Regions from separate parts of the Streptomyces sp. NPDC038135 genome, predicted to be linked through region 1. Evidence: riboswitches for the same ligand, from Rfam matches in the RefSeq annotation. Region 1 holds a riboswitch; each other region holds the start of a gene.

Region 1 (7,522 bases):
GGCGGCGCCGGGCGCCTCCGGCGCCGCCGCGTCCGGCGGCCCTGCCACCGCACCCGGCGGCCGCGTCGCGGGGCGAGCCGGCCCGGTGCCGGCCGGAGCGCCGGAGGCCTGCGCGGGGCTGGACGCGGCGTTCGCGGGGCCCGGAGCCCGCTGAGCGGCCTGAGGTGCGGCGCCCGGCGCGCCCGGAGTCTGCGCGGCGGCCCTGGGCGGGGTGCCGGCCGTGCCGGGGGCCTGCTGGGCAGTTTCAGGTGCGCCCGGCCCCTGAGACGTAGCGCCCTGCGCGTCCGGAACCTGCCCGGCCGCCGCGGGTGCGGTGCTCGCCGCGGCCGACAGCGCCTCCGCGAGGCCGCCGAGTTCCACGTGCACCACGAGCACCGGCTTGCCGGACGTCCCGGAGGCCGCCGACCGCAGCGCCTCCGCCAGTTCGGCGTCGCCCGGCGAGCTCTCGCCGATCGCCGGGATCGCCGTGACGACGACCGCGTCGCACGTGTCGTCCGCCAGGGCCCGCGACAGCGCGCGGTGGAAGTCCTCCGCCGTCGCGCCGGTGGTCAGGTCGAGCGGGGGCGAGGGCCGCAGCCCCTCCGCGAGGCAGCGGTCGTACGTCAGCAGGCCGAGCGACTCGGAGTTGCCGAGGATCGCCACCCGGGGGCCGGCGGGCAGCGGCTGCCGGGCCAGCAGCAGGCCCGCGTCGACCAGCTCGGTGATCGTGTCGACCCGGATGACGCCGGCCTGCCGGAGCAGCGCCGACACGGTCTCGTGGGGCAGTCGCGTCGCCCGGACCGCGTGCCCCTGCGGCGCCGATCCGGCGCCCTGCACCACGACCAGCGGCTTGGCCGCGGCCGTGCGGCGGGCGAGGCGGTTGAACTTGCGCGGGTTGCCGATGGACTCCAGGTACATCAGGGCGACGTCGGTCTCGGGGTCGTCGTACCAGTACTGGAGGACGTCGTTGCCGGAGACGTCGGCCCGGTTGCCGGACGACACGAAGGTGGACACGCCCGTGACGCCCGTGACCCCGCCGCCGCGCCGGTGCAGCCGGGACAGCAGGGCGATGCCGATGGCGCCGGACTGGGCGAACAGGCCGATGCGGCCGGGCCTCGGCATCTCCGGGGCCAGCGAGGCGTTCAGCCGGACGCCGGGCGCGGTGTTGATGATCCCGAAGGCGTTGGGGCCGATGATCCGCATGCCGTAGGCGCGCGCCTGCCGCACCAGGCCCCGCTGCCGCTCACGGCCCTCGGGCCCGCTCTCGGCGTACCCGGCGGACAGCACTACGAGCCCCTGCACCCCGTGCTCGCCGCACTCGGCGACGACCGCGGGCACGTGCTCGGCCGGGACGGCGACGACGGCGAGGTCGACGGGCCCCTCGATGTCGCGCACCGAGCGGTGCGCGGGCACCCCGTCGACCTCCTCGAGGTCCTCGGCGAAGGCCTTGTTCACGGCGTGCAGCCGGCCCTGGTAGCCGGCCTCCCGGATGTTGCCGAGGACGCCGCGGCCGACGCCGCCGGGCGCGCGGCCGACGCCGACGACGGCGACCGAGCCGGGCGCCAGCAGCCGGCGCACCGAGCGGGCCTCGGCGCGCTGCTCCCGCGCGCGCTGGACGGCGACCGAGCGGTCGGTGGGCTCGAGGTCGAACTCCAGCCGTACGACGCCGTCCTCGAAGCTGCGCTTCTGGGTGTATCCGGCGTCCGTGAACACCTTGATCATCTTGGTGTTGGCGGGCAGCACCTCGGCGGCGAAGCGCCGGATGCCGCGCTCGCGCGCGACGGCCGCGACGTGCTCCAGCAGCGCGGACGCGACGCCGCGCCCCTGGTGGGCGTCCTGGACCAGGAAGGCGACCTCGGCCTCGTCGGCGGGTCCGGAGGCGGCCATGCCGTCGGTGCCGATGCGGTCGTAGCGTACGGTGGCGATGAACTCGCCGCCGATCGTGGCCGCGAGTCCCACCCGGTCCACGAAGTCGTGGTGAGTGAAGCGGTGGACGTCCTTGGCGGACAGACGTGGGTACGGCGCGAAGAAGCGGTAGTACTTCGACTCGTCCGAGACCTGCTCGTAGAAGCTGACCAGGCGGTCGGCGTCGTCAGCGGTGATGGGCCTGATGCGCGCGGTGCCCCCGTCGCGCAGCACCACGTCCGCCTCCCAGTGAGCGGGGTACTCGTGCCGGTCCTGCCGGTCCGCCGGGCTCTGCATGGGCCCCAGGGTACGGCTCGCGTACGACGGCGTCGCGAGGCAGTCTGTGGAGGACGACAGGCCGGATCGAGGCCGCGATCCGGTGGCGCGCCGCGGCGGTGCACCGCACCGCTCGGGGCACGCTTCACGATATGGGAAACTGGTCTAGACAACCTGAACACCGAAGGGCAGCAACACATGGCTGAGCGCCGCGTCAACGTCGGCTGGGCCGAGGGCCTCCACGCCCGCCCCGCCTCCATCTTCGTCCGAGCCGCCACGGCCACAGGCGTCCCGGTGACGATCGCCAAGGCCGGGGGCAACCCCGTCAACGCGGCCTCCATGCTGGCCGTCCTGGGCCTGGGCGCCCAGGGCGGCGAGGAGATCGTCCTCGCCTCCGACGCCGAGGGCGCGGACGTCGCCCTGGACCGTCTGGCCAAGCTGGTCGCCGAGGGCCTCGAGGAACTGCCCGAGACGGTCTGAGCACCGGTCACGGGAAACACCGGAGCCGTGCCGCCCTTTTCCGGGCGGCACGGCTCCGCCGTTTCTCCGGAAATCCAGGCGCGCGGGAAATCGGGCAGCGGAAATACCGCGCCACGGAATTCCCCCCTCTTTGTATACGGTGCCCGTGTTAATGCCGCCGGCCCGACATGTTTACGGCATGTTGCGAAGTCCTCACACGGTCCGGGCGGCCCTCGCCACCGGAAAAGCGCAATCGGTGCGCGGCCGTAGCGCGCTCGGTGTGCAGCGCCGTGAGCGCACGCGCGCGTTCGCCGTCGCCGCGCGCCACCGCGTCCACGATCGCGCCGTGCTCGGTCCAGGAGTCCACCGGGCTCGGCGGGGCCGCCACCGCGTACATCCAGGCGATCTTGTGCCGGAGCTGGGTCAGCATCGACGTCAGCGAGGGACTGCCGCAGGCCTGGGCGAGTGTCTCGTGGAACCAGCCCCCCAGCGCGCGCAGATCCTCGCTGCCGCCCCGCCGGGCCCGCTCCTGCCCCAGCCTGACCAGGCCGCGCAGCACCTTCAGATGGGCCTCGGTGCGCCGCTGGGCGGCCCGGAAGGCGCCGAGCGGCTCCAGGAGCACGCGCATCTCCAGCAGGTCGGCGGCCTCCTGCTCGGTCGGTTCGGCCACGCACGCGCCCGCGTGCCGCCGGGTCACCACGAAGCCCTCGGCCTCCAGGGTGCGCAGGGCCTCGCGGACGGGGACGCGCGAGACGCCGTAGCGGCGGGCCAGGACTTCCTCGGTGAGCCGGCCGCCGCGCTCGTGGACGCCTGCGACGATGTCGTCCCGGATCGCCGTGCACACCGAATGCGCCGGAATACGCATGACCGACCTCCGCCTTAATCCCCGTGAAACGCCGACGATGGACGCGTTGACTCGTGACTCTATTCCAAGGGAGCGGAATCTCCGACGGCGGGCCGGAATCCATGAATATTTTTTGGCCGGACAGCGGCGAACACCGCCGGGAACGGCGAAAGCCCCGGCTCGGTGAGCCGGGGCTTTCGGATGTCCGTGCGCGAGGCGTCAGACGTGCACGCCGTGCTGGCGGAGGTAGGCGACGGGGTCGACGTCCGAGCCGTACTCGGGCGTCGTACGGGCCTCGAAGTGGAGGTGCGGGCCGGTGACGTTGCCCGTCGCGCCCGACAGGCCGATCTGCTGGCCCGGGGTCACCTTCTGGCCCACCGTGACGCCGATGGAGGACAGGTGGCCGTACTGGGTGTACATGCCGTCGGCCATCCGGATCACGATCTGGTTGCCGTACGCCCCGCCCCAGCCGGTGGAGACGACGGTGCCGGCGCCGACCGCGTGCACGGAGGTGCCGCTGGCGGCGTGGAAGTCGATGCCCGTGTGCGAGCCGGACGACCACAGCGAGCTGCTGGCCTGGTACGCCGTCGAGACGTACGAGTGCACGATCGGGGCGACGAAGGCGTTCAGGCGCTTGCGCTCGGCCTCACGGGCGGCGCGCGCCGCGGCCTCGCGTTCCTTCTTCGCCTCGGCGGCGGCCGCCTTGACGGCGGCCTCCTCGGCCGCCTGCCGCTCGGCGGCCTGCGTCTGGGCGGCGGCCTGCTCGTCGATCTGCTCGGCGACCTGGTCGCTCACGCTGATCACCGGCGTGAGGCCGGTCTGCTCGACGGGCTTCTCCACGGCGAACGCCGGGGCGGCCGCGAGGCTGCCGATGACGCCGGTGGTGGTGAGGGCTGCGACACCCGCCGCCTGAGCGGTGGTGCGCTTGACGCGGCCGGGCTTGCGGTGCTTCCCGGAGGCGCACATGAACGCCATGAAGTGGCTGGTCCTTTCCTTCCCTCTCGCCTACCGGGTTAGCTGACGGGTTCGGAGCAGGAAGGTCTCCTACGGACTCCCTCGCTCGCGCGCGGGCGTCCGATTCACCCCAGGGACTGCGATGGGTCCCCGGCTCCCCTGGCTCGCGCCGTACGGGGACTCGGCGATGACTGTCCGGTGCCGCGGGCGCGGCGCACTGCCTGACGGACAGCCCGGATGACGCTAAGCGGCCCGGTCTCCGGCGCCCAAACGGATCCGGGCTTTTGTAGCGCATCCCACAGGGCAGACAGGCAACCTCCGCCTCAATTCGGACATCTGGACAAGGGCGCCCCACCGGTTTCGCGAAGGACCGCGCACACGATGGGGACCTGACGGCCCGTCGGCCGCGAGGTCCCCATGCGCGCGTGGCGCCGTCCGGCCGCTACTCGGCGGCGACCACGGTGACTTCGCCGATGCCGAGCGCCTGCACCGGCTCCTTGATCTGCGCCGCGTCACCGACCAGGACCGTCACCAGACCGTCCACCGGGAAGGCGCTGACGACCGCCGCGGTGGCCTCGACCGTGCCGGTGGCCGCGAGCCGCTGATACAGCGTCGCCTGGAAGTCGTCGGGCAGGTGCTGCTCGACCTGGTCGGCCAGGGTGCTCGCGACGGCCGCCGCGGTCTCGTACTTCAGCGGCGCCACCCCGACCAGGTTCTGCACGGCGACGTCCCGCTCGGCGTCGGTCAGGCCCTCGGCGGCGAGGGTGCGCAGCACCTTCCACAGGTCGTCGAGCGCCGGACCGGTGTTCGGGGTGTCCACGGAGCCGCTGATGGCGAGCATCGCGGCGCCGGTGCCGTCCGGAGCGGACCGCAGGACCTGCCCGAAGGCGCGCACGCCGTAGGTGTAACCCTTCTCCTCGCGCAGCACGCGGTCCAGGCGGGAGGTGAGCGTGCCGCCGAGGCAGTAGGTGCCGAGCACCTGGGCGGGCCAGACCCGGTCGTGCCGGTCGGGGCCGATCCGGCCGATGAGCAGCTGGGTCTGGACGGCGCCGGGGCGGTCGATGATGACGACACGGCCGGTGTCGTCGGCGGTCACCGGCGGCACCGGGCGCGGCTCGCCGGGGGTACCGGACCAGGCGCCCAGGGTGTCGGCGAGCAGGGCGTCCAGATCGGTGCCGGTGAGGTCGCCGACCACGACCGCGGTCGCCGTCGCGGGACGCACATGACGGTCGTAGAAGGCGCGGACCGCGGCCGCGTCGATCTTCTCGACCGTCTCCTCGGTGCCCTGGCGCGGGCGCGACATGCGCGCGGTGGCCGGGAACAGCTCCTTGGAGAGCTCCTTGGCGGCGCGCCGGGAGGGGTTGGCCAGTTCGTGCGGGATCTCGTCCAGCCGGTTGCGCACCAGCCGCTCGACCTCGCTCTCCGCGAAGGCGGGGGCGCGCAGGGCGTCGGCGAGCAGGCCGAGGCCCTTGGCCAGCCGGGAGGCCGGCACCTCGAGGCTGAGCCGGACGCCCGGGTGGTCGGCGTGCGCGTCGAGCGTGGCGCCTGCCCGCTCCAGCTCCGCGGCGTAGTCCTCGGCCGAGTGCTTGTCGGTGCCCTCGGAGAAGGCCCGCGCCATGATCGTGGCGACGCCGTCCAGGCCGGTCGGCTCGGCGTCCAGGGGCGCGTCGAGCAGCACCTCCACGGCGACGACCTGCTGGCCGGGGCGGTGGCAGCGCAGCACGGTCAGCCCGTTGTCCAGCGTGCCGCGCTCGGGGGCCGGGAACGCCCAGGGCCTGGCCTCGCCCGGCTGCGGCTGGGGGTGGAAGTCCATCGGGGCGAGCTCGCTCACTTGGCCGTCTCCTCGTTGTCGTGTCGGCCCTCGACGGTCGCTTCGGCCTCCGGGTCCTCGGGGACGTCCGCGTCCTCGACGGTCTCCGGGGACTTCGGCTCGTACACGAGGACCGCGCGGTTGTCCGGACGCAGGCGGGCCTTGGCGACCTCCTGCACCTGCTCGGGGGTCACCTCCAGCACGCGCTCGACGGCCGTCAGGGCGAGCTGCGGGTCTCCGAACAGGACGGCGAACCGGCACAGTTCGTCGGCGCGGCCGGCGACCGTGCCGAGCCGGTCCAGCCATTCGCGCTCCAACTGGGCCTGGGCGCGTTCCATCTCCTCGGGCGTGGGGCCCTCCTCGGCGAACCGGGCCAGCTCCTCGTCGATCGCGGCCTCGATCACCGGCACCTCGACGTCACCGGAGGTCTTCACGTCCAGCCAGCCGAGCGAGGGCGCGCCGGCCAGCCGGAGCAGGCCGAAGCCGGCCGCGACGGCCGTGCGGTCGCGGCGCACCAGCCGGTTGTACAGCCGGGAGGACTCGCCGCCGCCGAGCACGGTCAGGGCCAGGTCGGCCGCGTCCGCGTCGCGCGTGCCGTCGTGCGGGAGCCGGTAGGCGGCCATCAGGGCGCGCGCCGGGACCTCCTCCTCGACGACCTCGCGCACCTGGCCGCCCATGACCTCCGGCAGCGAGCCGTCGCGGGGCGCGGGCTTGCCGTCGTGGCCGGGGATGGAGCCGAAGTACTTCTCGACCCAGGCGAGGGTCTGCTTCGGGTCGATGTCGCCGACCACGGACAGCACCGCGTTGTTGGGCGCGTAGTACGTCCGGAAGAACTGGCGCGCGTCCTCCAGGGTGGCCGCGTCCAGGTCGGCCATCGAGCCGATCGGCGTGTGGTGGTAGGGGTGGCCCTCCGGGTAGACCATGGCGGTCAGCTTCTCGAAGGCGGTGCCGTAGGGGACGTTGTCGTAGCGCTGGCGGCGCTCGTTCTTGACGACGTCCCGCTGGTTCTCCATGGACTCCTCGTCCAGGGCGGCCAGCAGGGAGCCCATGCGGTCGGCCTCCAGCCAGAGGGCGAGCTCGAGCTGGTGGGCGGGCATGGTCTCGAAGTAGTTGGTGCGCTCGAAGCTGGTGGTGCCGTTCAGCGAGCCGCCGGCGCCCTGCACCAGTTCGAAGTGGCCGTTGCCCGTCACCTGTCCGGAGCCCTGGAACATCAGGTGCTCGAAAAGGTGAGCCAGGCCGGTACGTCCCTTGACTTCGTGGCGGGAGCCGACGTCGTACCACAGGCAGACCGCCGC
Region 2 (7,522 bases), on a different contig from region 1:
GAGGGAGACGCGGTCTTCTCCCCGCGCCTGGCCGGGTTCGTCCTGGACGCCTTCGCCTCCACCGACGCCCCGCCGGTCGACGAGGACCTGGACCGCCTCACCCAGCGCGAACGGGAGGTGCTGCGCCTGATCGCCCGCGGTTACGCCTACAAGGAGATCGCCAAGCAGCTCTACATCTCGGTGAAGACGGTCGAGTCCCACGTCTCGGCGGTCCTGCGCAAGCTCCAGCTCTCCAACCGCCACGAACTGACCCGCTGGGCCACGGCACGCCGGCTGGTCTGAGCCGCCGCGCCGCCTCACGACACCCTGGTCGCCCCCGCGAACGGCATCTCGTCGACGGGGGCCACCCGGACCGGGGCCGAGGGGTTCGGGGCGTGGATCATGCGGCCGTTGCCGATGTAGATGCCGACATGGCTGATGCCGGAGTAGAAGAAGACCAGGTCGCCGGGCTGGAGCTGGGAGCGGGGCACCCGCCGGCCCGCGTTGATCTGGGCGTAGGTGGTGCGGGGCAGGGACACGCCCGCGGAGCGGTAGGCGGCCTGCACCAGCCCCGAGCAGTCGAAGGCGTTGGGCCCGGTCGCGCCCCAGACGTAGGGGCTGCCGAGCTTCTGGTAGGCGTAGGCGACGGCCGCGGCCGCGCGGGAGCCGGAGGCGGCGACGGACCCTGCCTGCTCAAGGGCCGCCCGGGTGTCCGAGGCGGAGCGCGAGGCGTGGCCGGCGCCGGCTCCCGCGCCGGCGATCCGTGACCGCTCCGCCGGAGTGAGCCTGGCCAGCAACCTGCGCGCCTCCCCGAGCTTCGCGGTGACGGTTTGCTTGTGCCGCCGTACCTCCGCCTGCCGCGACCGCAGTGACGTCAGCTCGGCGCGGGCGTCGCCGCGCAACTGCTCGATCTCGCGGAGCTGCTCCCGTACCCGGGTCACCGTCCCCGCCTGCCGGTCGCCCGCCCGCTCCGCGAAGGCGGCGCCGTCCAGGTACCGGTCCGGGTCGCTGGACAGCGCGAGCTGCCACGAGGGGTCGATCGCGCCGTCGCGGTACTGCGCCGCCGCCAGCGAACCGAGCTCGTCGCGCGCCGTGTTGAGCTTCTGCTGTCGGCGTGCGGCCTCGTCCCGCAGCGAGTTCAGCCGCCGCTGGGCCGCGTCCGCCTTCTCCTTCGCCCCGTCGTACTTCTCGGTGGCGGTCTCCGCCTCCCGGTACAGCCTGTCGACCTTGGCCTTCACCTGGGCCGGCGTCAGCTGCGGTTCGGCGTTGCCCGTGCCCTCGAAGGCCGCCGCGGTGGCCGCGCCCGCCAGGGCGAGGGTCACGGCCGTGCGGGCCGTGTTACCGCCGAGGGAGCGCTGTCGGGGCCTGCGGTGCGCTGCCACCTGGACCGTCACGTCCTTCCATGGGACCTCTGCGGCCGAGCGGTCGGGGTGTCCGGCGGCCGCCCGCACAGGGGAACGGACCACCGCCGGACCTTTCTCGGCGGAGGTGACCGGCGGCCGCCCCTGGCCCGGGCGGCGTGGGAAGCCGGTCACCTGGGGGAGGACGCTAGGCCGGACTGTGACAGGTTGGTAACGCACTGTACGGAAGTGGCCGAGACGGACCGGGGCGCGTCAGTCCGTGACCGCTCTGCCGGTCCATGGTTGCCGCCTTCACGCTGCGTAGTGACCGAAGCGCGCATTGAGGGGTTCACGGGGGCCCTGTGGTGCTATGGGGCGCATATATGCAAGATCAACTCACACGGAGCGCGGCTGTGGGCGGGCCCGGTGACCGGCCGCCCGGGGCCTCCTCATAGGCTCCGGGTCATGGACGTACTCATCCATCTCTTCGTCGGCCTGCACATCATCGGCATCGCCGCACTGCTCGGCGGTTTCCTCACCCAGATGAAGGCGATGGGCCAGGGCACGGCCCGGTTCGTCCCCGGGATGCTGCACGGCGCGTTCACCATGCTGGTCACCGGCGTGGCCCTGGTCGGGCTCAACGAGGCCGACGGCCACCACGTCGACTCCTTCAAGATCGGCGTGAAGCTGGCCCTGCTGATCGTGATCCTCGGACTGGTCTACGTCCAGCGCGACGTGGAGAAGGTGGACAAGCGCGTCTTCGGGCTCGTCGGCCTGCTGACCGTGGCGAACATCTTCATCGCCGTGCTGTGGACGTGAGACTCAGCGCGCCCTGACGAGCCCGGCGCGGCCCGCGAGCGCCGCGCCGGCCGCGACCGCCACCCACACCGCCACCGTCAGCCACACCAAGGCCTCGCCCGGCTGCCGCAGCCACCCGATGCCCATGACCGCGCCGACCGACAGGGCCGACGCAGCGGTCATGCCCAGCGAAAACACCGTCGACCACCGCCGCACGTCGTAACGCAGCCGCGGCCGGGCCACCTCGGCCGCCAGCAGGACCACACAGCACGCCAGGTCCAGTACCAGCAGCGCGACCGTGACGTTGCGGAGCACGCCCCGGTCGTCGTCGTTCCACAGGTACAGCCGCGCACTGTCGGCGGCCAGTAGCTTCGCCCCGGCCAGCGCCGAGATGGCGAGCGCCCCGCCCACGATCCAGTGGTCGCCGGCGCCCTCCAGCACCTGACGCGGATCGAAGCGCGCCAGCGCCAGGCAGTAGAGGACCAGGCCCAGCCAGAACAGCACCAGCGCGGCGCGCGCGAGCCAGGCCGTCGTCTCCGCCGCGGCCAGGGTGGCCGCCAGCACCGCGAGCCCCTGTGTGGCCACGCAACACAGGAACACCGCCCCCGGCATGCGCCGCTCCCAGTGCGGTACGACGAGAAGGAGCAGCACCGGCCACAGCACAACCGCCAGTGCCAGGGCGGCCTCGGCCAGGGTCTGCCGGCCGAGCAGCGAGAGCCGGGTGCCGAGCACGGTCGTGGCGGCCACGGTGGTGAGCGCGCCGGGGCTCTTCGCCTCGGCCATCCACCGCGGCCGCTGCGTCACCAGCCGCACGGTGAAGTCGGCGGCGAGCGCCGCCCAGGCGAGGCAGCCCAGCCACAGGAAGACGAGCGACACCGTCTCGGCACCGGTCAGATGCAGGGCCACCGACACGATGCCGCTCGCCATGACGGCCGCCCCCGCCGCCGGCGGACGCCCCGCCCACCACGTACGCACACCGGAGAAGCGGGGCATGGGCATGAGCCCGATGCTAGGCCGTGTCCGCAAAGTCGCGTCTGCGTCACGACGCCCGGCACGCACTCTCGCCGCACCGGCCGAAAGCCCGAGTACACCCAGTACGAGGGCATCCGGCCGGCACTCCCCCAGCCTTCGGCCGGGGGACCCCCAGAGCACGCACCGGACGCCGCGACGCCCGCCCTGCGGGCGAACGACGCGACTTTGCGGACACGACCTAGGGAGCGGGGCCGCCCGCGCTCGCGGGGCACGCGCGCGTGGAGCCCGAAAAGAGCACCGTCAGGCCGGCCGCACCACCCGGTGGACCACCGACTCGCCCGCCAGGTGCACCGGCTCCTCGCGCACGTACGCACCGGGGCGCGGGGCGTGGATCATCGTCCCGTCGCCCGTGCACAGGCCCACATGGCTGCTGTCGTGGTGGAAGAAGACCAGGTCGCCGGGGCGCGCTTCGTCGAGCGGGACGGCGGTGCCCATGGCGGCCTGGTCCCGCGCGGCACGCGGCAGGGCGACGCCGGCGGCCTTCCAGGCGGCCTGCGTCAGGCCGGAGCAGTCGTATGAGCCGGGCCCGCTGGCGCCGGAGACGTACGGCTTGCCGATCTGGGCACGGGCGAAGGCGATCGCCCTCTCTGCCTTGGTGACGGGGGCGTGCGGTACGACGGGCGGGGCGCTCGGCCGCCGCGCTGCGGACCGCGTCCGCTCCGGCGCCTGGGCCGGGACCGGAGAAGCAAGGACCGGAGGAGCCAGGACCGGGCCGGCGGCCGGTGCCGAAGCGAAGGCCTGAGCCGGGTCCGGAGCCGGGATCGCATCGAGCAGCGGGTCCGGAGCCGGGGTCGCATCGAGCAGCGGGTCCGGAGTGGGGATCGCATCGAGAATCGGACCCGCGGTCGAAGCCGGGGCCTGGAGCGCCAACGGATCCGTGGTGGAGGCCGGGGCCTGGAGTGGAGCCGGTGCCGGCATCGGTTCCGCGGCCGAAGCCGTCAGCCGGATCAGCAGCCCGCGCGCGGTGACGAGTTTGTGCTGGACGGCCGCCTTGGCCGTCCTCACGTCGTACGGTGCGGCGGTCGCCGGCGCCTCGTGAGCCCTGGGGGCCTTGCGCTCGGCGGCGCCCTTCACCCGGGAGGCCAGCCGGTTCATCAGCCGGTTCTGGGCGAAGTGGTCCTCCGGGAACTCCGCGAGGAGCGAACCGGCCGGCTCCGGAGCGGCGGCGAACGGAGCCAGCCCCTCGCGGGCCTTCGTGAACAGTCCCGGGCGCCGGACGGCCTCCGCGCGCGGGGCCTCGGCGCGAGCCCGCTGCACGGCCGAGGGCTCCTCGTCCGGGTCCGCCCTGCGGTACAGCTCGTCGATCTTCTTCTCGACCTCCTCCAGGCTCGGCCTGCCGTCGCCCGCGGAGGGGGCGGAGGTCGAGGCGGACGCGGCCGTCTGGGACAGGACGGCCACGGAGGTGAGGGCGGCGGTGGCCAGGACGGGGGTGCGGATGCCCGTCCCGCGGGTCCCCGGGGGACCCGGCTTGCGGTGCGACGCCAAGGCTGGCGACTCCTTCCAACGTGCCGCCTACCGGGTTAGCTGTCGGGTTCGGGCGGGTGGTTCGGAAGGGTTGCCCTACGGCGTCTTCCCGGGCGGGAGTCGGCCGATTCACCCCAGGATCGGTGGGTCCCCGGCTCCGGCCGCCGTGAAGGGCGCACCGGACTCGGCGGAGGCCGCGCGGCCCGGCGAGGTTCGCCGGTAGGGGTCGTGCGGCCTGACGGAAACCTAGCCAACTCGTGTGACTCCTGTGAAGGTTGCTGTGCCATATGTCCGATACATTTCCGTGACCCGGGGCCGGTTTCATACAGGCGTGACAAGGCGATCTCGCAGGGTGAGGAGTCCGGCCGGGTCCGCGGCACGCCGGCCGGCGCGCTCGACGCGGGTCCTGTCGCCGACCTCACGGCCGCCGGTTTTCCGGTGCCGGGACCGGTTGTCGGTGCGGCCCCCTAGACTCGTAGAGCGATGAGCAGCCTCTTTGACGACAGCTTCCTGGCGGACCTCCAGGCCCCTCGTGGGCACGCGGAGGAGCCCCCGCCGCCGCCCGAGGACGATCACGCTCCGGAGCCCCTTCCGGACGATCTGTTCGGCGGGAAGTTCGACGTGCCGCCGGACCGGGACGCGCACTACCGCGACGGCGCCCCGCGTCCCGTGACCGACCCGGACGCGCTGCTCCGGGGGCTGAACGACAACCAGCGCGCCGCGGTGGTCCACGCCGGCTCTCCGCTGCTCATCGTGGCCGGCGCAGGCTCGGGCAAGACCCGCGTGCTCACCCACCGCATCGCCCACCTGCTCGCCGCGCGGAACGTGCACCCCGGCCAGATCCTCGCGATCACCTTCACCAACAAGGCCGCGGGCGAGATGAAGGAGCGGGTCGAGCAGCTCGTCGGCCCGCGCGCCGGCGCGATGTGGGTGATGACCTTCCACAGCGCGTGCGTGCGCATCCTGCGCCGCGAGTCCAAGAGACTCGGCTTCACGTCGTCCTTCTCGATCTACGACGCGGCCGACTCCAAGCGCCTGATGGCCCTGGTCTGCCGCGACCTCGATCTCGACCCCAAGCGCTACCCGCCGAAGTCCTTCAGCGCCAAGATCAGCAACCTCAAGAACGAGCTGATCGACGAGGAGGACTTCGCCGCCCAGGCCACCGACGGCTTCGAGAAGACCCTCGCCCAGGCGTACGCGCTCTACCAGTCGCGGCTGCGCGAGGCGAACGCGCTGGACTTCGACGACCTGATCATGACGACGGTCAACCTGCTGCGCGCCTTCCCGGACGTCGCGGAGCACTACCGCCGCCGCTTCCGGCACGTCATGGTCGACGAGTACCAGGACACCAACCACGCCCAGTACGCCCTGGTCCGGGAGCTGGTGGGCACCGGGCAGCACGACGAGGACGTGCCGCCCGGCGAGTCGGACCTGCCGCCCGCCGAACTGTGCGTGGTGGGTGACGCGGACCAGTCGATCTACGCCTTCCGCGGCGCGACGATCCGCAACATCCTCCAGTTCGAGGAGGACTACCCGAACGCGACGACGATCCTGCTGGAGCAGAACTACCGCTCCACGCAGACCATCCTGTCCGCCGCCAACGCGGTCATCGAACGCAACGAGTCCCGCCGCCCGAAGAACCTGTGGACCAACGCCGGCCAGGGCGCGCGGATCACCGGCTACGTCGCCGACACCGAGCACGACGAGGCCCAGTTCGTCGCCGAGGAGATAGACCGCCTCACCGACGCGGGCGAGGCGAAGGCCGGGGACGTCGCCGTCTTCTACCGCACCAACGCGCAGTCCCGTGTCTTCGAAGAGATCTTCATCCGCGTCGGCCTGCCGTACAAGGTCGTCGGCGGCGTCCGCTTCTACGAGCGCAAGGAGGTCCGGGACGTCCTCGCCTACCTGCGTGTCCTCGCCAACCCCGAGGACTCGGTGCCGCTGCGCCGCATCCTCAACGTGCCCAAGCGCGGCATCGGCGACCGGGCCGAGGCGATGATCGACGCCCTCTCCCAGCGCGAGAAGATCAGCTTCCCGCAGGCGCTCAAGCGCGTGGACGAGGCCTATGGCATGGCCGCGCGCTCCACCAACGCGGTCAAGCGGTTCAACACGCTGATGGAGGATTTGCGGACCGTCGTGGAGTCCGGCGCCGGACCGGCCACCGTGCTGGAGGCCATACTCGAACGCACCGGTTACCTGGCCGAGTTGCAGAACTCCACCGACCCGCAGGACGAGACCCGCATCGAGAACCTCCAGGAACTCGCGGCGGTGGCGCTGGAGTTCGAGCAGGAGCGCGCGGAGGGCGAGGCGGGCACGCTCGCCGACTTCCTGGAGCAGGTCGCGCTGGTCGCCGACTCGGACCAGATCCCGGACGAGGAGGACGGCGACGGCGTCATCACCCTGATGACCCTGCACACCGCCAAGGGCCTGGAGTTCCCGGTCGTCTTCCTGACCGGCATGGAGGACGGCGTCTTCCCGCACATGCGCGCCCTCGGCCAGACCAAGGAACTGGAGGAGGAGCGGCGCCTGGCGTACGTGGGCATCACCCGCGCGCGGGAGCGGCTCTACCTCACCCGGTCGGCGATGCGCAGCGCCTGGGGCCAGCCGTCGTACAACCCGCCCTCCCGCTTCCTGGAGGAGATCCCGACCGCCCACCTGGAGTGGAAGCGGACCGGAGGGGCGGCGCCGATGTCCTCCGGACCCGCTGGCGGGGTCGCCGCGTCGCTGTCCTCCTCCCGCTCCCGTTCCGCGGCGTCGGGCGCGTCCGGGTTCGCCACCCGGCGCTCGGCCGAGAAGCCCGTGGTCGCCCTGGCCGTGGGGGACCGGGTCACGCACGACCAGTTCGGTCTCGGCACGGTCGTCGGGGTCAAGGGCACCGGCGGCAACGCGGAGGCGACGATCGACTTCGG
Region 3 (7,522 bases), on a different contig from region 1:
GGATGAGTTCGCGGGCGTATCTGTCGGAGCTGTTCTCGCTGGACGGTCTGGCCGCCGTGGTGACCGGGGGCAGTTCCGGCATCGGGCGCGCCGTCGCCGGCGCCCTGGCGCGCGCCGGGGCGAGCGTGGTGGTGGTGGCGCGCGGGGAGGAGCAACTCGACGCCACGGTCCGGGAGCTGGCGGCCGACGGCTGCCGGGCGGCCCGGGTGAGCGGCGACCTGAGCACCCGCGCGGGGGTGCGCGCCGCGGCCGAGAAGGCGGCCGGGGTGTTCGGCGAGCCCGACATCCTCGTCAACTGCGCCGGGATCAATCTGCGGCCCCCGATGGGCGAGGTGGGCGAGGACGTCTGGGACGCCACCATGGCGGTCAACCTGGAAGCGCCCTTCCTGCTCGGGCAGCGGTTCGGACCCGGCATGGCCGAACGCGGCTTCGGGCGGATCGTCCACGTCACCTCCCAGCAGGCGCACCGGGCGTTCGTGCAGAGCGGCGCCTACGGCGTCTCCAAGGGCGCGCTGGAGTCGCTGGCCCGGTCCCAGGCCGAGGCGTGGTCGCCGTACGGGGTCACCTGCAACACGCTGGTGCCCGGGTTCGTCATGACGCCGCTCAACGCGCGTCTGTCGTCCGACCCGGAGCGGGTGGCGGAGCTCGCCGCCCGCACGATGGTGGGGCGCAACGGCCTGGCCGAGGACTTCGCGGGCGCCGCGGTGTTCCTGGCGAGCCGTGCCTCCGCCTACGTCACCGGCCAGTCCGTCTTCGTCGACGGCGGCCTCTCCGTGCACTAGTCCGGGACCGCCCGGACCCGGGCAGGCCCGCGTTCAGCCCGCGCTCAGTTCGGGCAGCAGGTCCAACTCGCCGAGCGGCAGCGTGTGCTGGGTCTGCAGGACCTTCGCGCGCAGGTAGCGGACGTTGTGGGCGGTGGTGAAGACGCCGGTCGGCACCCGGTCCCGGACGAGTACGCCGAGCGAGCGCAACTGCTCCGCCTTGTCCGGGTTGTTGGAGAGCAGGTCCAGCTCCCCGATGCCGAGCGCGCGGAGCATCTGGGCGGCGGCCGTGTAGTCGCGGGCGTCCTCGGGGAGGCCGAGCGCGGCGTTGGCCTCGTAGGTGTCGAGGCCCTGGTCCTGCAGGGCGTAGGCGTCGAGCTTGTTGTACAGGCCGATGCCGCGCCCCTCCTGGCGGAGGTAGAGCAGCACGCCTCCGCGCTCGGCGATGCGCTCGACCGCCTCGCGGAGCTGCGGCCCGCAGTCGCAGCGGGCCGAGCCGAAGACGTCCCCGGTCAGGCACTCGGAGTGCAGCCGCACCAGCGGAACCGCGCCGGGCTCGCCGAGGACGACGGCGACGTGCTCCTGGCCGTCGTCCAGGCCGTGGAAGGTGACGAGTTCGGCGTCGACGCGGTAGCCGTCGTGAAAGTGCAGCGGCACCCGCACGCGGGCGCGCTGGGTGGCGGCGGGGGTGTCGGACATGCGGGCCTCCGGGTTCCGTCCCTGGGCATCTGCTTCAGATTTGAAGCAGTAGCTCAATCCCGGACACTACCTCATGCTTAAAAGTTCAAGCAACGGATTTCGCGCGGGTCGGCTTCGCGGGCTCCGCGCCCGGACCGCCCGGGGCCAGGGCTCAGGAGCGGGGCGGCTCGGGCGGCTGTCCCGGACAGGGCGACGACCGCCGCCGCCAGGGCACGTCCTCCGGCGCGGCCCCCGTCTCCTCCCCCTCCAGCACCCGGGCCACCCCGGCGCAGATCTCCTCCAGCTGCCCCACCTGCTCGGGCGTGAGCCGGTCGAACAGGGTCGTGCGGACCGTCTCGACGTGCCCGGGTGCCGTACGCTCCAGCACGGCCGTGCCCTCCGGCGTCAGCACCGCGAGACTGCTGCGCCGGTCCTGGCTGCAGTCCTCCCGGCGCACCAGCCCGTCCCGCTCCAGCCTGGTCACCGCGTAGGTCAGCCTGCTGCGGGTGATCTTCAGGGTCTCGGCGAGGTCGGTCATGCGCAGTCGCCGGCCGGGCGCCTCGGAGAGGTTGGCCAGCACGGAGTAGAACAGGTGGGGCATGCCGGCCTCCTGCTGGAGCTGCCGGTCGATGGCGTCCTCCAGCAGCCGGGAGGCGGCGATGTAGGCGCGCCAGGCGCGCTGCTCCTCGGGAGTGAGCCAGCGGGTCGTCATGCCGCCAGTGTAGGTTTGTTTCAAACTTGAACCAAGATTCGAATGTGAACAAGGCTCCGCCGGGGTCTTCGCGAGGGAGCGCGCCGATGCCGTACCCGTACGTCCTGCTGTCCGCCGCCGTCTCCCTCGACGGCTATCTGGACGACACCGGCCCCGACCGGCTGCTGCTCTCCGGCCCGGCCGACTTCGACCGCGTCGACGAGGTGCGGGCCTCGGTGGACGCCATCCTGATCGGCGCCGGCACCATCCGCGCCGACAACCCCCGGCTCCTCGTCAACTCGCCCGCGCGCCGCGCCGCCCGGGTCGCCGAGGGCCGCCCGGCGTACCCGCTCAAGGTCGCCGTCACCGCCTCCGGAGACCTCGACCCGGCCGCGAACTTCTGGCACACCGGCGGCGAGAAGGTCGTGTACAGCACGGACCGGGGCGCCCAACGGGCCGCCCGCGTCCTCGGCGGGACCGCCGACGTGGTCCCGCTCGGCCCCGAGCTCGACTGGCGCGCCCTGCTGGCCCACCTGCACGATGTGCGCGGGGTGCGGCGCCTGATGGTCGAGGGCGGCGGAACCGTCCACACCCAGCTCCTCCAGCAGGGCCTCGCCGACGAACTCCAGCTCGTCCTCGCCCCGCTGTTCGTCGGCGACCCGGCCGCCCCGCGCCTGTTCGGCCCGGGCGGGTACCAGGGCGGCCGGCTCCGGCTCACCGAGTCCCGCCGGATCGAGGACGTCGTCCTCATGCGCTACGAGCCCACCGCCCCCGGCGCCGGCCCCGCGCCGGCCGCCGCCGACCGGCGCTGGCTGGCCACCGCCTGCGAGCTGGCCGCCCTGTGCCCGCCCTCCCGCACGGCGTTCAGCGTCGGCGCGGTGGTGGTGGCCGCCGACGGCGCCGAGCTGGCCCGCGGCCACTCGCGCGAGGGCGGCGACCCCGTCGTGCACGCCGAGGAGGCGGCCCTGGCCAAGCTGGACCCCGCCGACCCCCGGCTGCCCGGCGCCACCGTCTACAGCAGCCTGGAGCCCTGCTCCCGCCGCGCCTCCCGCCCCGCATCCTGTGCCGAGCTGATCCTGCGCGCGGGCGTGCGTCGGGTGGTCACGGCCTGGCGGGAGCCGGACACCTTCGTGCCCGGCGCCGACGGCGCCGGAGTGCTGGCGGCGGCCGGCGTGGACGTCGTCCTGCTCCCCGAGTACGAGGGCCCGGCCAAGGCGCCGAACGCCCATCTGCTGCCCTGAGCGGCGCCGCGCGGAAACGTGTGTGCGGAGCACCCCCGGACATGACGTATGCTTGAGACACAACGACGCGGGGTGGAGCAGCTCGGTAGCTCGCTGGGCTCATAACCCAGAGGTCGCAGGTTCAAATCCTGTCCCCGCTACTGAAGACTCAGGGCCGGAATCCAGTTCATGGATTCCGGCCCTGAGTGCTTTCCGTCGCCTGTCCGCACGGCCGCCCCATGGAAGCCGAGTGGCGTACGTCACAGCAGGTCATCCGCTCGGGCCACAGCGGTCGCCCGCCTCCCGCGCCCCCGCCACGCTGGTCTCACGTCGAGGACACGGGAGACCAGCAGTGCGCCCTGGTGAGGTGGAGGACAGCCCGTACGCCAGGGCGGGCGGCCGGCTCCCCAGCGGACCCGTTCCGGACCCGGACCCGGACCCGGTCCTCGGCGCCGGCCGCGCGCCGCTGCCCCCGGAGCGCCGCCGCTCCGCCGGGCGCAGCCTGCCCCACGCCCTCGCCCTCCTGCTCATCGCCGGCGGGCTCCTGTACGACCTGCTGACCCCGCGCGAGTTCACCGCCGTGCCCTTCTTCACCGCCGCCCCGCTGGTCGCCGCACCCCTGACCTCGCTGCGCACCACGCTCCTCACCGGACTGGCCGCACTGGGCGCCACCTATGCGGTGCACGCCCACTTCGGCCCCGGCCTGGACGTCAACACCGTCACCCAGGTGGTCACCGTGGCCACGGTCGCCCTGCTGGCCGTCGTCATCAACCGGGTCGTACGCCTCGGCGACCGGCGGCTCGCCTCCGTCCGGGAGATCGCCGAGGCCGCCCAGCGGGCCGTGCTGCCCGAGCCCGCTCCCCGTATCGCCGGCCTCGACATCGCGGCCCGGTACGAGGCGGCGCAGGAGGGCGCGTCCATCGGCGGCGACCTGTACGCGGTGCAGGACGGCCCGTACGGCGTGCGGCTGGTCGTCGGGGACGTGCGCGGCAAGGGCATGGGCGCGGTCGCCGCCGTCGCCGTGGTGATCGGGGCGTTCCGGGAGGCCGCCGAACAGGAGCCCACGCTGGAGGCGGTGGCCGGGCGGCTGGAGCGGGCGCTGGCCCGCGAGGGCGCCCGGCGCGACGGGGCGGACGCGCTGGAGGGCTTCACCACCGTCGTCCTCGCCGAACTGCCGCCCGACGAAGGGGTGGTGCGGATCGTCAACCGCGGTCATCCGCCGCCCCTGCTGCTGCACGCCGACGGCGCCCTGCACGTCCTGACCGCGGGCGAGCCCGCGCTGCCGCTCGGCCTGGGCGAGCTCGGCCGGCGCCCCGACCGCGCGGCCGAGTCCCGCTTCCCGGCCGGCGCCACCCTGCTGCTCCACACCGACGGCCTCACCGAGGCCCGGGACGCCCACGGCCGGTTCTACGACCCGGTGCGCCGGCTCGCCGGCCGCCGCTGCACCGACCCGCGGACCCTGCTCACCCGGCTCGCCGCGGAGGTCAGACGGCACTCCGGGGGCGGCATGGCGGACGACATGGCACTGCTCGCCGTACGCCGGCCCTGACCCGAGGTGACCGAAAGTGATCGGATGGAAGCCCTCCGCTTGCCCGCTGAGTCACCATCAAAAACCTCGTGACTCCTGAATGCCGGTCAACTCGCCCGTTTTCCACGGCCGCGCGGCGTACGTCCACCCCCGGAAACGTTAATGATCAAGCCGAACGGCTTGGAATCTCACACGTGAGTCTATTAACGTTCGATAACGCAGCGCGGTCGTCCCAGCCGTCACAAGAGGCGGCTCCGTGCGCACGCGCCGAATCCCGCAAGGGAACCGGGGAACCACCACCTTGGGGTGAATCACGCGGATGCCACCGTGAACCGATCCGGTTCCCGGTACGTATACGCGCGTAGGAGACCTTCCTGCTCCGAACCCGTCAGCTAACCCGGTAGGCGGAGGAAGGAAAGGAGTGCGCCCGCGTGGCGTCCAACCGGCCTGCCCCCGAAGCCCCATACGTGCCCAGCCAGCCCGACACCGAAACGTTCGGCTACGGCGGCTACCGCGCCGAAGAGGGCCCCTGGGAGGAGTGGAACCCCACCGAGGAGTCCATCCGCCCCGTACGCGGCCGGCACCGCGTCGCCAAGCAGCGCGGCGGCGGACTCGCCCGCAGCTCCACCGTCCTCGGCGTCGGCGTCATAGCGGCCGTCGGCGCGGGCGGCATGGCCAGCGCCCACACCGGCAAGCCGCCGGTGTCCATCTCCATGCCCGATCTGCCGTCCGTCGGCTCCCTGTTCGGCGACGACCACGCCGAGGCGGCCGAGGCCACCACGGCTTCCCTCAGCACGGTCGGCACCACCGCGGCCGCCGAAAGCGACCAGGGCGGCTCCGACGCGGGCGAGACCCTGCGCAGCCGGATCATGGCCCAGGCCGAGCAGCAGCAGAGCAAGGCCGACTCCAAGGCCGCCGCGGCAGCGGCGGCCGCCGCCGAGAAGCAGGCCGCCGACGCGGCCGCCAAGGCGAAGGAGGAAGCCGCCGCCAAGGCCGCCGAGGCCAAGAAGGAGGCCGAGGCCGCCGCGGAGAAGAAGGCGGAGGCGGAGCGGCTGGCCGAGCTGGCCAAGCAGTACACGCTGCCGACGTCCTCGTACACGATCACCTCGACGTTCGGCCAGGCCGGCTCGATGTGGTCCTCCGGCTACCACACCGGTCTCGACTTCGCCGCGCCCACCGGCACGCTGATCAAGGCCATCCACAGCGGCACCATCACCGAGGCGGGCTGGGCCGGCTCCTACGGCTACCGCACCATTCTCACCCTCGACGACGGCACCGAGCTGTGGTTCTGCCACCAGTCCTCGATCAGCGTCTCCGTCGGCCAGAAGGTCAGCACCGGCGACGTCATCGGCCGCGTCGGCGCCACCGGCAACGTCACCGGACCGCACCTGCACCTGGAGGTCCACCCCGGCGGCGCGGCCACCGGCATCGACCCGATGGCGTGGCTGCACGGCAAGGGCCTCAACCCCTGATTCCGGCCCGGGCCCGACCCGGCCCGGCGCCGCGCACCGTCTTCCCGGCGGCCCCGACTCCCCTTGGAGTCGGGGCCGCCGGTCTTGTTCACACACCGTTCGCGTGAATCCGGAATGGGCGGTATGGGGTTGATCGTTGTAACAGGGCATGACTGTTTCCCTGCGCAAGATCGGCTCCTCCGACCTCGAGGTCTTCCCGCTCGCCCTCGGCGGCAACGTCTTCGGCTGGACCGCCGACGAGAAGACCTCCTTCGCCGTCCTCGACGCCTACACGGCCGCGGGCGGCAACTTCGTCGACACCGCCGACTCCTACTCGGCGTGGATCGAGGGCAACGAGGGCGGTGAGTCGGAGACCATCATCGGCAAGTGGCTCAAGGCCCGCGGCAACCGCTCCGACGTCGTCGTCGCGACCAAGGTCAGCCAGCACCCGCAGTACCAGGGGCTGAGCGCGGCCAACATCAAGGCCGCCGCCGACGCCTCCCTGCGCCGCCTGGACACCGACTACATCGACCTCTACTACACGCACTTCGACAAGCCCGAGGTGCCGGTGGAGGAGATCGTCGGCGCCCTGGACGAGCTGGTGAAGGCGGGCAAGGTCCGGCAGATCGCCGCCTCCAACATCAGCCCCGAGCGGCTGCGGGCCTCCCTCGACTTCTCCGACCGCGAGGGCCTGGCCCGCTACGTGGCCCTCCAGCCCCACTACAACCTGGTCTCCCGCGACACCTACGAGGGCCCGCTGCAGGACCTCGCCGCCCGCGAGGGGCTCGCCGCGGTCCCGTACTTCGCCCTCGCCTCGGGCTTCCTGACCGGCAAGTACCGCCCCGGCACGACGGTCGACAGCGCCCGCGCCGGCTCCGCCGCCAAGCACCTCGACTCCGAGCGCGGTCAGCGGGTGCTCACGGCCCTGGACGAGGTCGCCGGAGCCCACGACGCCCCCGTCGCCACGGTCGCCCTCGCCTGGCTGGCCGCCCAGCCGACGGTCACCGCCCCCATCGCCTCGGCCCGCACGGTGGAACAGCTCCCCGCGCTGCTGGGCGTGGCGGAGCTGCGGCTCACCCAGGAGGAAGTGGACCGCCTGAACCAGGCCTCCGCCTGACCCCGGCCGGAGGGCGGACGCCCGGTCAGGACCGGTACGGGTTGTACCCGGGGTACCCGGGCGGCGGCGCGGACGG
Region 4 (7,522 bases), on a different contig from region 1:
AGTTCCTGGGCGATGGCCGACACGGTGGTGACCGAGCCGGCGAGGCCGACCAGGGTGCGCGCCTCGCGCAGCGGGACCGTCCGCTCGGCGAGGTCGAGGGCGGCCTCGACGTCCGCCCGTATGGCGGCGATCCGCTCCTCGGTCGGCGGATCGACGACCTCGCCCTCGTGCACCAGGTGCCGTTCGGTCATCCGCACGCAGCCGACGTCCACGGACCGCGCGGCCCGTACGTGGTCGTCGCCGACGACGAACTCGGTGGAGCCGCCGCCGATGTCCACGACGAGATAGGGGCGGCGCAGGTCGTCGCGGCCCCGGAGCTCGTTGGTCGCGCCGGTGAAGGAGAACTCGGCCTCCTGGTCGCCTGTGATGACCTCGGGTTCGACACCGAGGATGTCCACGACGCCGCGCACGAAGTCGTCCCGGTTCTCGGCGTCCCGGGAGGCGGAGGTGGCCACGAAGCGGATCCGCTCCGCGCCGTGCTCCTTGATGACCTCGGCGTACTCGCGGCAGGCCGCGAAGGTCCGCTCCAGCGCCTCGGGGGCGAGCCGGCCGGTGCGGTCGACGCCCTGGCCGAGCCGCACGATGGTCATCCGCCGGTCCAGCTCGACGAGCTCACCGGTCGCCGGATCGGCGTCGGCGACCAGCAGGCGGATGGAGTTCGTGCCGCAGTCGACGGCGGCCACGCGGGTCACTTCCCGTCCTCCCCGGCCGGCTCGCACGGCGTCACGCACGGTCCCTTGCTCCACCACTCGGGGAGCATCGCGATCGCCTCGTCGCCGAGCGGGTTCACGCCCGGTCCGGCGGCCAGCGAGTGGGCCACCAGCACGTGCAGGCACTTCACCCGGTCCGGCATGCCGCCGGCGCTCGGGAAGCCCGCCAGCACCTCGATCTCGTCGCGGCGCCGGATGTAGTCCTCGTGGGCGGCGCGGTACGCGGCGGCCAGCTCCGGGTCGGTCCCGAGCCGCTCGGTCATCTCCTTCATGACGCCGTCCGCCTCCAGCGTGCCGATCGCCGAGTTGGCGCGCGGGCACGTCAGGTAGTACGTCGTCGGGAAGGGCGTGCCGTCGGGCAGCCGGGGCGCCGTCTCCACGACGTCCGGCTGTCCGCAGGGGCAGCGGTGCGCGATGGCCCGCAGACCGCGCGGCGGGCGGCCCAGCTGCTGCTTGAAGGCCTCGACGTCCGCGTCGGTGGGCTCGGTGCGCGGAGTGGGCGGCGGAGGCGTTTCCATGACTGCTTTCAGGGTGGCTTTCTGTCGGTGGCCGGCCCGCGGGCCGGTTACTGGTGGCGGCCGGCTCCCGGCCGGGGTCCGGTCACTGGTCGGAGGCGTCGGCCTTGTCGACCCCGTCCCAGACGTTCGCGTACCAGGGCCGGTGGGCGGCCCCGAGGTCGGCGCGGGACTGCTTCGCCGCGCCCGGGTCGACGACCACGTAGCCAGTCTCCCCCGGCATCACGTAGTGCAGCCGGCGCCGGATCTGCTGCTCGGCGTAGGCGTCGTCCTGCCAGCGCGCCTTGAGGTCACGCAGCTGTTCGACGCGCTGCCGGGCCTCTCCCCGCTCCCGCTGGAGGTCGGAGATCTCGGCGCGCTGGGAGACGTACTGCCGCATCGGGTAGGCGAGGGCGACGATCAGCGAGCACAGCACCAGCGCCAGCAGGGCCGCGCGGCCGGTGAGCCGGGAGCGGCGGGCCTGCCGTTTGGTCTGGGAGCGGTAGACCCTGGCCGCTGTCTGCTCGCCGAGGGCGCGCAGCCTGGTGGCGGTGGAGAAACGGTCCCGGTCCTTGACGGCCATCTGGCTCTCCGCCTCCCCTTCCACGTGCGTACGTCCCCGCACACGGTACGGGACCGGGTACGGGGACGTACGTACGACTGGCTGATACCCGGGCCGTCCCGTTCGGATCGGCCCGGCCGGGGTCAGCCCTTGGAGACCCCGGTGTGGCCGCGGAAGCGCGGGAAGGCGCTGCGGCCGGCGTACACCGCGGCGTCGTCGAGGATCTCCTCGATGCGCAGCAGCTGGTTGTACTTGGCGACGCGCTCGGAGCGGGCCGGGGCGCCGGTCTTGATCTGGCCGCAGTTGGTGGCGACGGCCAGGTCGGCGATGGTGACGTCCTCGGTCTCGCCGGAGCGGTGGGACATCATGCACTTGAAGCCGTTGCGCTGGGCCAGCTCGACGGCGTCCAGGGTCTCGGTGAGCGAGCCGATCTGGTTCACCTTGACCAGCAGGGCGTTGGCGGCGCCCTCGTCGATGCCGCGGGCGAGGCGCTCGGGGTTGGTGACGAACAGGTCGTCGCCGACGAGCTGGACCTTGTCGCCGAGCTTGTCGGTGATGATCTTCCAGCCGGCCCAGTCGTCCTCGAACAGCGGGTCCTCGATGGAGACGAGCGGGTAGGCCGCGACGAGCTCCTCGTAGTACTCCGTCATCTCGGCGGCGGAGCGCTCCTTGCCCTCGAAGAGGTACTTGCCGTCCTTGTAGAACTCGGAGGCGGCGACGTCGAGCGCGAGGGCGATCTGCTCGCCGGGCGCGTAGCCGGCTTCCTTGACGGCCTCGAGGATGAGGTCGAGGGCCTCGCGGTTGGAGCCGAGGTTCGGGGCGAAGCCGCCCTCGTCGCCGAGGCCGGTGGACAGGCCCTTGCTCTTCAGGACCTTCTTCAGGGTGTGGTAGACCTCGGTGCCCCAGCGCAGGGCCTCGGAAAAGGACTCCGCGCCGATCGGCGCGATCATGAACTCCTGGATGTCCACGTTGGAGTCGGCGTGCGAGCCGCCGTTCAGGATGTTCATCATCGGCACCGGCAGCAGGTGCGCGTTCGGGCCGCCCAGGTAGCGGAACAGCGGCAGGTCGCTGGCCTCGGAGGCGGCGTGCGCGACGGCGAGGGAGACGCCCAGGATGGCGTTGGCGCCGAGCGAGCCCTTGTTGTCGGTGGCGTCCAGGTCGAACATGGCCTGGTCGATCAGGCGCTGCTCGGTGGCGTCGTAGCCGACCAGCTCCGGGCCGATCTGCTCGATGACGGCGAGGACGGCCTTCTCGACGCCCTTGCCCTGGTAGCGGTTGGGGTCGCCGTCACGGAGCTCGATGGCCTCGAAGGCACCGGTGGAGGCACCGGACGGAACGGCGGCACGACCCGTGCTGCCGTCGTCGAGGCCGACCTCGACCTCGACCGTGGGGTTGCCTCGGGAGTCCAGGATTTCCCGGGCTACGACGACGTCGATGGACGGCACGAGCATCTCCTTCTTGGATGTGACGCTGGAAGTGCGGGGCGGGGTGCCTTGCGGCTCTGCCTTGCGACTAGAGCCTAACCGTCCAAGGGGCGTCGGCCACCGACCGACCGTCCCGTGGACAGGGAGACGGTACCCATTGTTCCCGCCCGGAACAAAGGGGTTCGGTCAAGGTCCCGCCGACGAGGCGGGGAAGAGCCGGCGAAGAGCCGGGAAAAACACAGCCCCGCCCCGGTGCGTACGGGGGAACACGCACCGGGGCGGGGAGCCCGTGGGGGACGGGGGGAATGGCCCTCACGAGGCCTTCGGCTTGGGGGACGGCCTGGTGAGGGCACTGTGGTTCCGGTCGGAGCCAGGTGTCACTTCAGGTGAAGCTGCTGGCCCGGGTAGATGAGGTCGGCGTTCTCGACGATGTCCTTGTTCAGCTTGTAGAGCTTCTGCCAGCCGCCGTCGACCTTCTGCTTCTCGGCGATGGTGCCGAGGGTGTCGCCCTTGACCACCTTGTACTCGCCGTCGCCCTTCTTGACCTTCTTGCCGGTCGGGGTGGTGACGGTCTTCTTCGCGCTCGCGGCCGGACGCTCGCTGGAGCGGGAGGCGGCCTGCTGGTCGGTGGAGCGGGTGGCGGTGCTGCCCGAGGAGGTGTTCCCGGAGGAGGTGCTCGGGGCGGAGCCGTTGTTGGGGGTGCTCGACAGGCCCTTGCCGCACACCGGCCAGGCGCCCTTGCCCTGGGCGGCGAGGACCTTCTCGGCGACGGCTATCTGCTGGGCCTTGGAGGCCTGGTTGGCCTGGCCGGCGTACTGCGTACCGCCGTAGGCGGCCCAGGTGGAGGCGGAGAACTGCAGACCGCCGTAGTAGCCGTTGCCGGTGTTGATGGACCAGTTGCCGCCGGACTCGCACTGGGCGACCGCGTCCCACTCGGAGGTGGTGGCGGCGGAGGCGTTGCCGGCCGCCATGAGCGGGGCGGCGACGGCGGCGCCGGTGACACCGGCGAGCGCGATGGCACGGGTGGCCTTGGACGGACGACGGTGCTTGCCCTTGCTGGAGAACAGCATGGATGGATCCCCTCACCGACGCCTGCGAGGTGAGCTGTCGGGTTCGGGCCGAATGAGTTGCCCGGCCGCGGGCCCGCTTTCACGGGCCGCGGCTCCACCCCTAGCCGGTTCCAGCGCGTGCGCTGGTTCCGGCACTTACCTTGGGTCCCCCGCTCCTGCCTACGGCGCATTACGCGACGACTGTTCCCGGGCGGCCACTGGCAGGATTCGGCGTTGCGGCAGCCGGGGCTCGTGGTGACGAGCGGTCACGACCGTAGACACGCGATCGAGGGAATTTCAAAGACGATCAGGGCTTCTGAGACTCATCCCACACTTTCACCGAAAGGGACATCGGTGATCAATCCGGGCGTCAACTGCCGCTGCTTTTGGCCCGTTTAGCTACCGACTTCGAGGGTCTGACCGGCGGAGATGTGGTTCGGGTCGGCGCCGATGGCCTTCTTGTTCAGGGCGTACAGCTCATGCCATCCGCCGTCCACGTCAAGGGAGTCGGCGATGGAGGCGAGGGTGTCGCCTTCGTGGACCGTGTAGGCGTCCGCCCCGCGGGAGGCGTGCTTGCCGGACACGGTGGCGTTCTGACCGTTTGTCACGCTTTCGTCCGCACTGTCGCCGCGGTGACGTCCGCCACTGCCGAGCGCTCCGGTGTCGACGAGGCTCCAAGAACCGCCGGTCTGCCATGAATTGTCCGAGTCCTCCACGACAGGATCCGGAGTCGCGGACTCGCTCCCCTCCGACTCCTCGGCGCGAGGCGAGGCGGACTTGTCGGACTTGGGAGCTTCCGCACCCTTGTCCGTAGCCTTGGAGTCGGCGCCCTTGCCCGTGCCCGAGGACGGCTTGCCGGCCGAGTCCGAGGAGGAGTCGGACGACGGTGAGGAATCCGGCAGACCGGACGAGTCGGAATCGTCCGTGGAACCGGACGACGGGTCCGTGGAGCCGGAGGCGTCGCCGGACTGGTCGTGCCCCGAGTCGGACTTGCCCGGGCCCCCGACGCCCGTGTCGACGTCCAGGGAGCCGGAGTCCGAGGTCAGACCGGAGAGCAGGGCACAGGTCGTCCAGGGCGTGGTGCCCTTGTCGGCGAGGATCTTCTCGGCGACGGCGATCTGCTGCGAACGGCTGGCCAGGTCGGCGGTGGCGGCGTACTTGGTGCCGCCGTACGCGGCCCAGTCGTCCTGGGAGATCTGCAGCCCGCCGTAGTACCCGTTGCCCGTGTCGGCGCTCCAGGAGCCGCCGCTCTCGCACTCGGCGACCTTGTCCCAGGTGGTGCCGTCGGCCGCGTTGGCGCTCGCGGCGCCGAGGAGCGGGATGGCGATGGCGGAGCCGGTCACTCCGGCCGCGACGAGAAGTGCCGGAGCCTGACGGGGGCGACGGTGACGACCGTTCCCGGAGAGCATGCGGAAGCCTTTCGTGCGACAGCGGGACCGGCGCGGCCGATGGTGCTGGGGCCGCGCTGATGGGTGAACGTATAGGCATACGATCACTTGTCACAAGTTCATGCCGCACAGATCACGTGAAGATCACAGAGTTGAACGCCCGTCATGTTTACGGTTGTACGGCCTGTTCCGCGGCCGGGGTGAACTCCACGGGCAGGGTGCGCAGCCCGCGCATGATGAGCCCGCCGCGCCAGCGCAGTTCGGCCGGATCGGCCGCCAGCCGCAGGTCGGGGAGGCGGGTGAGGAGCGTGGCGAGCGCGGTCCGGCCCTCCAGCCGGGCGAGCGGGGCGCCGAGGCAGTAGTGGATGCCGTGGCCGTAGCCGAGGTGCTGGTTGTCCGCGCGGGCGAGGTCGAGGACGTCGGGGTCGGCGAACCGCTCCGGGTCACGGTCGGCCGCCGCGAGGACGACGAGCACCGGGTCGCCGGCCGCGATGTCCTGCCCGCCGAGGGTGAGCGGCCGGGTGGCGAACCGCCAGGTGGCCAGCTCGACCGGGCCGTCGTAGCGGAGCAGTTCCTCGACACCGGTCTCCAGCAGGCCCTGTTCGCCGCGGGCGAGGGAGTCCTGCAGCCGGTGGCGCTGCTCAGGGTGGGTGAGCAGCGCGTAGGTGCCGTTGCCGATGAGGTTGACGGTCGTCTCGAAGCCCGCGAACAGGAGGATGAAGGCCATCGCGGCGGCCTCGTTCTCGGTGAGGTGCTCGCCGTGGTCGGAGGCGCGGATGAGACCGGAGATCAGGTCCTCGCCCGGGGTGGGCTCGGCCGGCAGCGCCGCACGCTTGCGGTGGATGAGCTCGGCGAGGTAGCCGCGCATCTTCTTCACGGACCGGGCGACCCCGCCCCGCGGTCCCCCGCCGTGCCGGATCATCATCCCGGCCCAGTCGCGGAAGTCGTCCTGGTCCTCGCGCGGGACCCCGAGCAGGTCGCAGATGGCGTAGATGGGCAGCGGGAAGGCGAAGTCGTGGATGAGGTCGGCGGAGCCCGTCCTCGCGAACCGGTCGATGAGGTCGTCGGTCAGCTCCTGCACCCGGGGCGCGAACTCGGCGACCCTGCGGGGCGTGAACGCCTTGCTGACCAGTCTGCGCAGCCTGGTGTGGTCCGGCGGGTCGATGTTCAGCAGGTGCGTCATCAGCTCGGCCTTGCGCTCGCCCGGGATACCGGTCTTGCCCTTGGCGTGCGCGGGCTCGTCGTGGTGCGCGGGGTTCTTGCTCAGCCGCTGGTCGGCGAGGGCCTGCCGGGCGTCGCCGTACCGGGTGACCAGCCAGGCCTCGACCCCGCTGGGCAGCCGCGTCCGGCGCACCGGCTGGTGCTCGCGCAGCCAGGCGTAGGCGGGGTAGGGGTCGGCGGCGAACTCCCAGGTGAACAGTTCCGGGGCGGTGCTGGGCGGGGCGGGCTGGTCGGTCACTCCTCGACGGTATCGGTCGCGGACGCCGGCCCCGCCCCGGCCGGCGTGAACCGCCCCGGCCGGCGTGACCGCCCCGGCCGGCGTGACCGCCCCGGCCGCCGTGACCGCCCCGGCCGCCGTGACCGCCCCGGCCGCCGTGACCGCCCCGGCCGCCGTGACCGCCCCGGCCGCCGTGACTGCCCCGGCCGGCGTGAACCGCCGCGGCCCGTTTCCGCCGCGGCCGCCGCGGTCGTCCGCGCGCGCCTCGGGCCGGCGAGGCCGGACTGAGACGCCGTCACCGGGACGCTCGCGGCGGCTGTCAGCCCTCGGCCGCCCGTATCGCGTCCCGGTACACCCGCGCCGCCGCCCGCAGGGCCGCCTCCGGGTCGACGCCGTCGGCCTCCGCGCGGACCGCGAGGGCCAGCAGTTCGTAGCCGATGCCCTCGCCCTCGGGCAG

The links. Region 1 has a riboswitch for cyclic di-AMP ahead of ACZ7JA_RS17045 (M23 family metallopeptidase). Riboswitches for the same ligand answer to the same signal wherever they lie in the genome.
Region 2: another riboswitch for cyclic di-AMP. It lies ahead of ACZ7JA_RS02815 (C40 family peptidase); the one in region 1 lies ahead of ACZ7JA_RS17045 (M23 family metallopeptidase).
Region 3: another riboswitch for cyclic di-AMP. It lies ahead of ACZ7JA_RS08415 (M23 family metallopeptidase); the one in region 1 lies ahead of ACZ7JA_RS17045 (M23 family metallopeptidase).
Region 4: another riboswitch for cyclic di-AMP. It lies ahead of ACZ7JA_RS20740 (transglycosylase family protein); the one in region 1 lies ahead of ACZ7JA_RS17045 (M23 family metallopeptidase).

What each region holds. Positions count from the first base shown of each region.
Region 1 covers NZ_JBVJXS010000005.1:515,909-523,430, forward strand. The annotation lists gene ACZ7JA_RS17030 (bifunctional acetate--CoA ligase family protein/GNAT family N-acetyltransferase) at 1-2,181, opposite strand, end outside; gene ACZ7JA_RS17035 (HPr family phosphocarrier protein) at 2,359-2,640, shown strand; gene ACZ7JA_RS17040 (GntR family transcriptional regulator) at 2,789-3,484, opposite strand; gene ACZ7JA_RS17045 (M23 family metallopeptidase) at 3,683-4,438, opposite strand; cyclic di-AMP (ydaO/yuaA leader) riboswitch at 4,451-4,614, opposite strand; gene ACZ7JA_RS17050 (M16 family metallopeptidase) at 4,860-6,248, opposite strand; gene ACZ7JA_RS17055 (M16 family metallopeptidase) at 6,245-7,522, opposite strand, start outside.
Region 2 covers NZ_JBVJXS010000001.1:603,997-611,518, reverse strand. The annotation lists gene ACZ7JA_RS02835 (LuxR C-terminal-related transcriptional regulator) at 1-282, shown strand, start outside; gene ACZ7JA_RS02830 (C40 family peptidase) at 297-1,361, opposite strand; gene ACZ7JA_RS02825 (hypothetical protein) at 1,785-2,138, shown strand; gene ACZ7JA_RS02820 (tellurite resistance/C4-dicarboxylate transporter family protein) at 2,142-3,110, opposite strand; gene ACZ7JA_RS02815 (C40 family peptidase) at 3,390-4,634, opposite strand; cyclic di-AMP (ydaO/yuaA leader) riboswitch at 4,643-4,813, opposite strand; gene pcrA (DNA helicase PcrA) at 5,097-7,522, shown strand, end outside.
Region 3 covers NZ_JBVJXS010000003.1:17,299-24,820, reverse strand. The annotation lists gene ACZ7JA_RS08445 (SDR family NAD(P)-dependent oxidoreductase) at 3-782, shown strand; gene ACZ7JA_RS08440 (GTP cyclohydrolase II) at 816-1,460, opposite strand; gene ACZ7JA_RS08435 (MarR family winged helix-turn-helix transcriptional regulator) at 1,612-2,151, opposite strand; gene ACZ7JA_RS08430 (dihydrofolate reductase family protein) at 2,238-3,371, shown strand; tRNA gene ACZ7JA_RS08425 (tRNA-Met) at 3,438-3,511, shown strand; gene ACZ7JA_RS08420 (PP2C family protein-serine/threonine phosphatase) at 3,703-4,899, shown strand; cyclic di-AMP (ydaO/yuaA leader) riboswitch at 5,134-5,300, shown strand; gene ACZ7JA_RS08415 (M23 family metallopeptidase) at 5,310-6,350, shown strand; gene ACZ7JA_RS08410 (aldo/keto reductase) at 6,499-7,446, shown strand; gene ACZ7JA_RS08405 (PrsW family intramembrane metalloprotease) at 7,472-7,522, opposite strand, start outside.
Region 4 covers NZ_JBVJXS010000007.1:83,851-91,372, forward strand. The annotation lists gene ACZ7JA_RS20720 (Ppx/GppA phosphatase family protein) at 1-692, opposite strand, end outside; gene ACZ7JA_RS20725 (DUF501 domain-containing protein) at 689-1,228, opposite strand; gene ACZ7JA_RS20730 (FtsB family cell division protein) at 1,311-1,787, opposite strand; gene eno (phosphopyruvate hydratase) at 1,910-3,217, opposite strand; gene ACZ7JA_RS20740 (transglycosylase family protein) at 3,568-4,260, opposite strand; cyclic di-AMP (ydaO/yuaA leader) riboswitch at 4,265-4,437, opposite strand; gene ACZ7JA_RS20745 (transglycosylase family protein) at 4,635-5,648, opposite strand; gene ACZ7JA_RS20750 (cytochrome P450 family protein) at 5,797-7,086, opposite strand; gene ACZ7JA_RS20755 (nucleoside triphosphate pyrophosphohydrolase) at 7,385-7,522, opposite strand, start outside.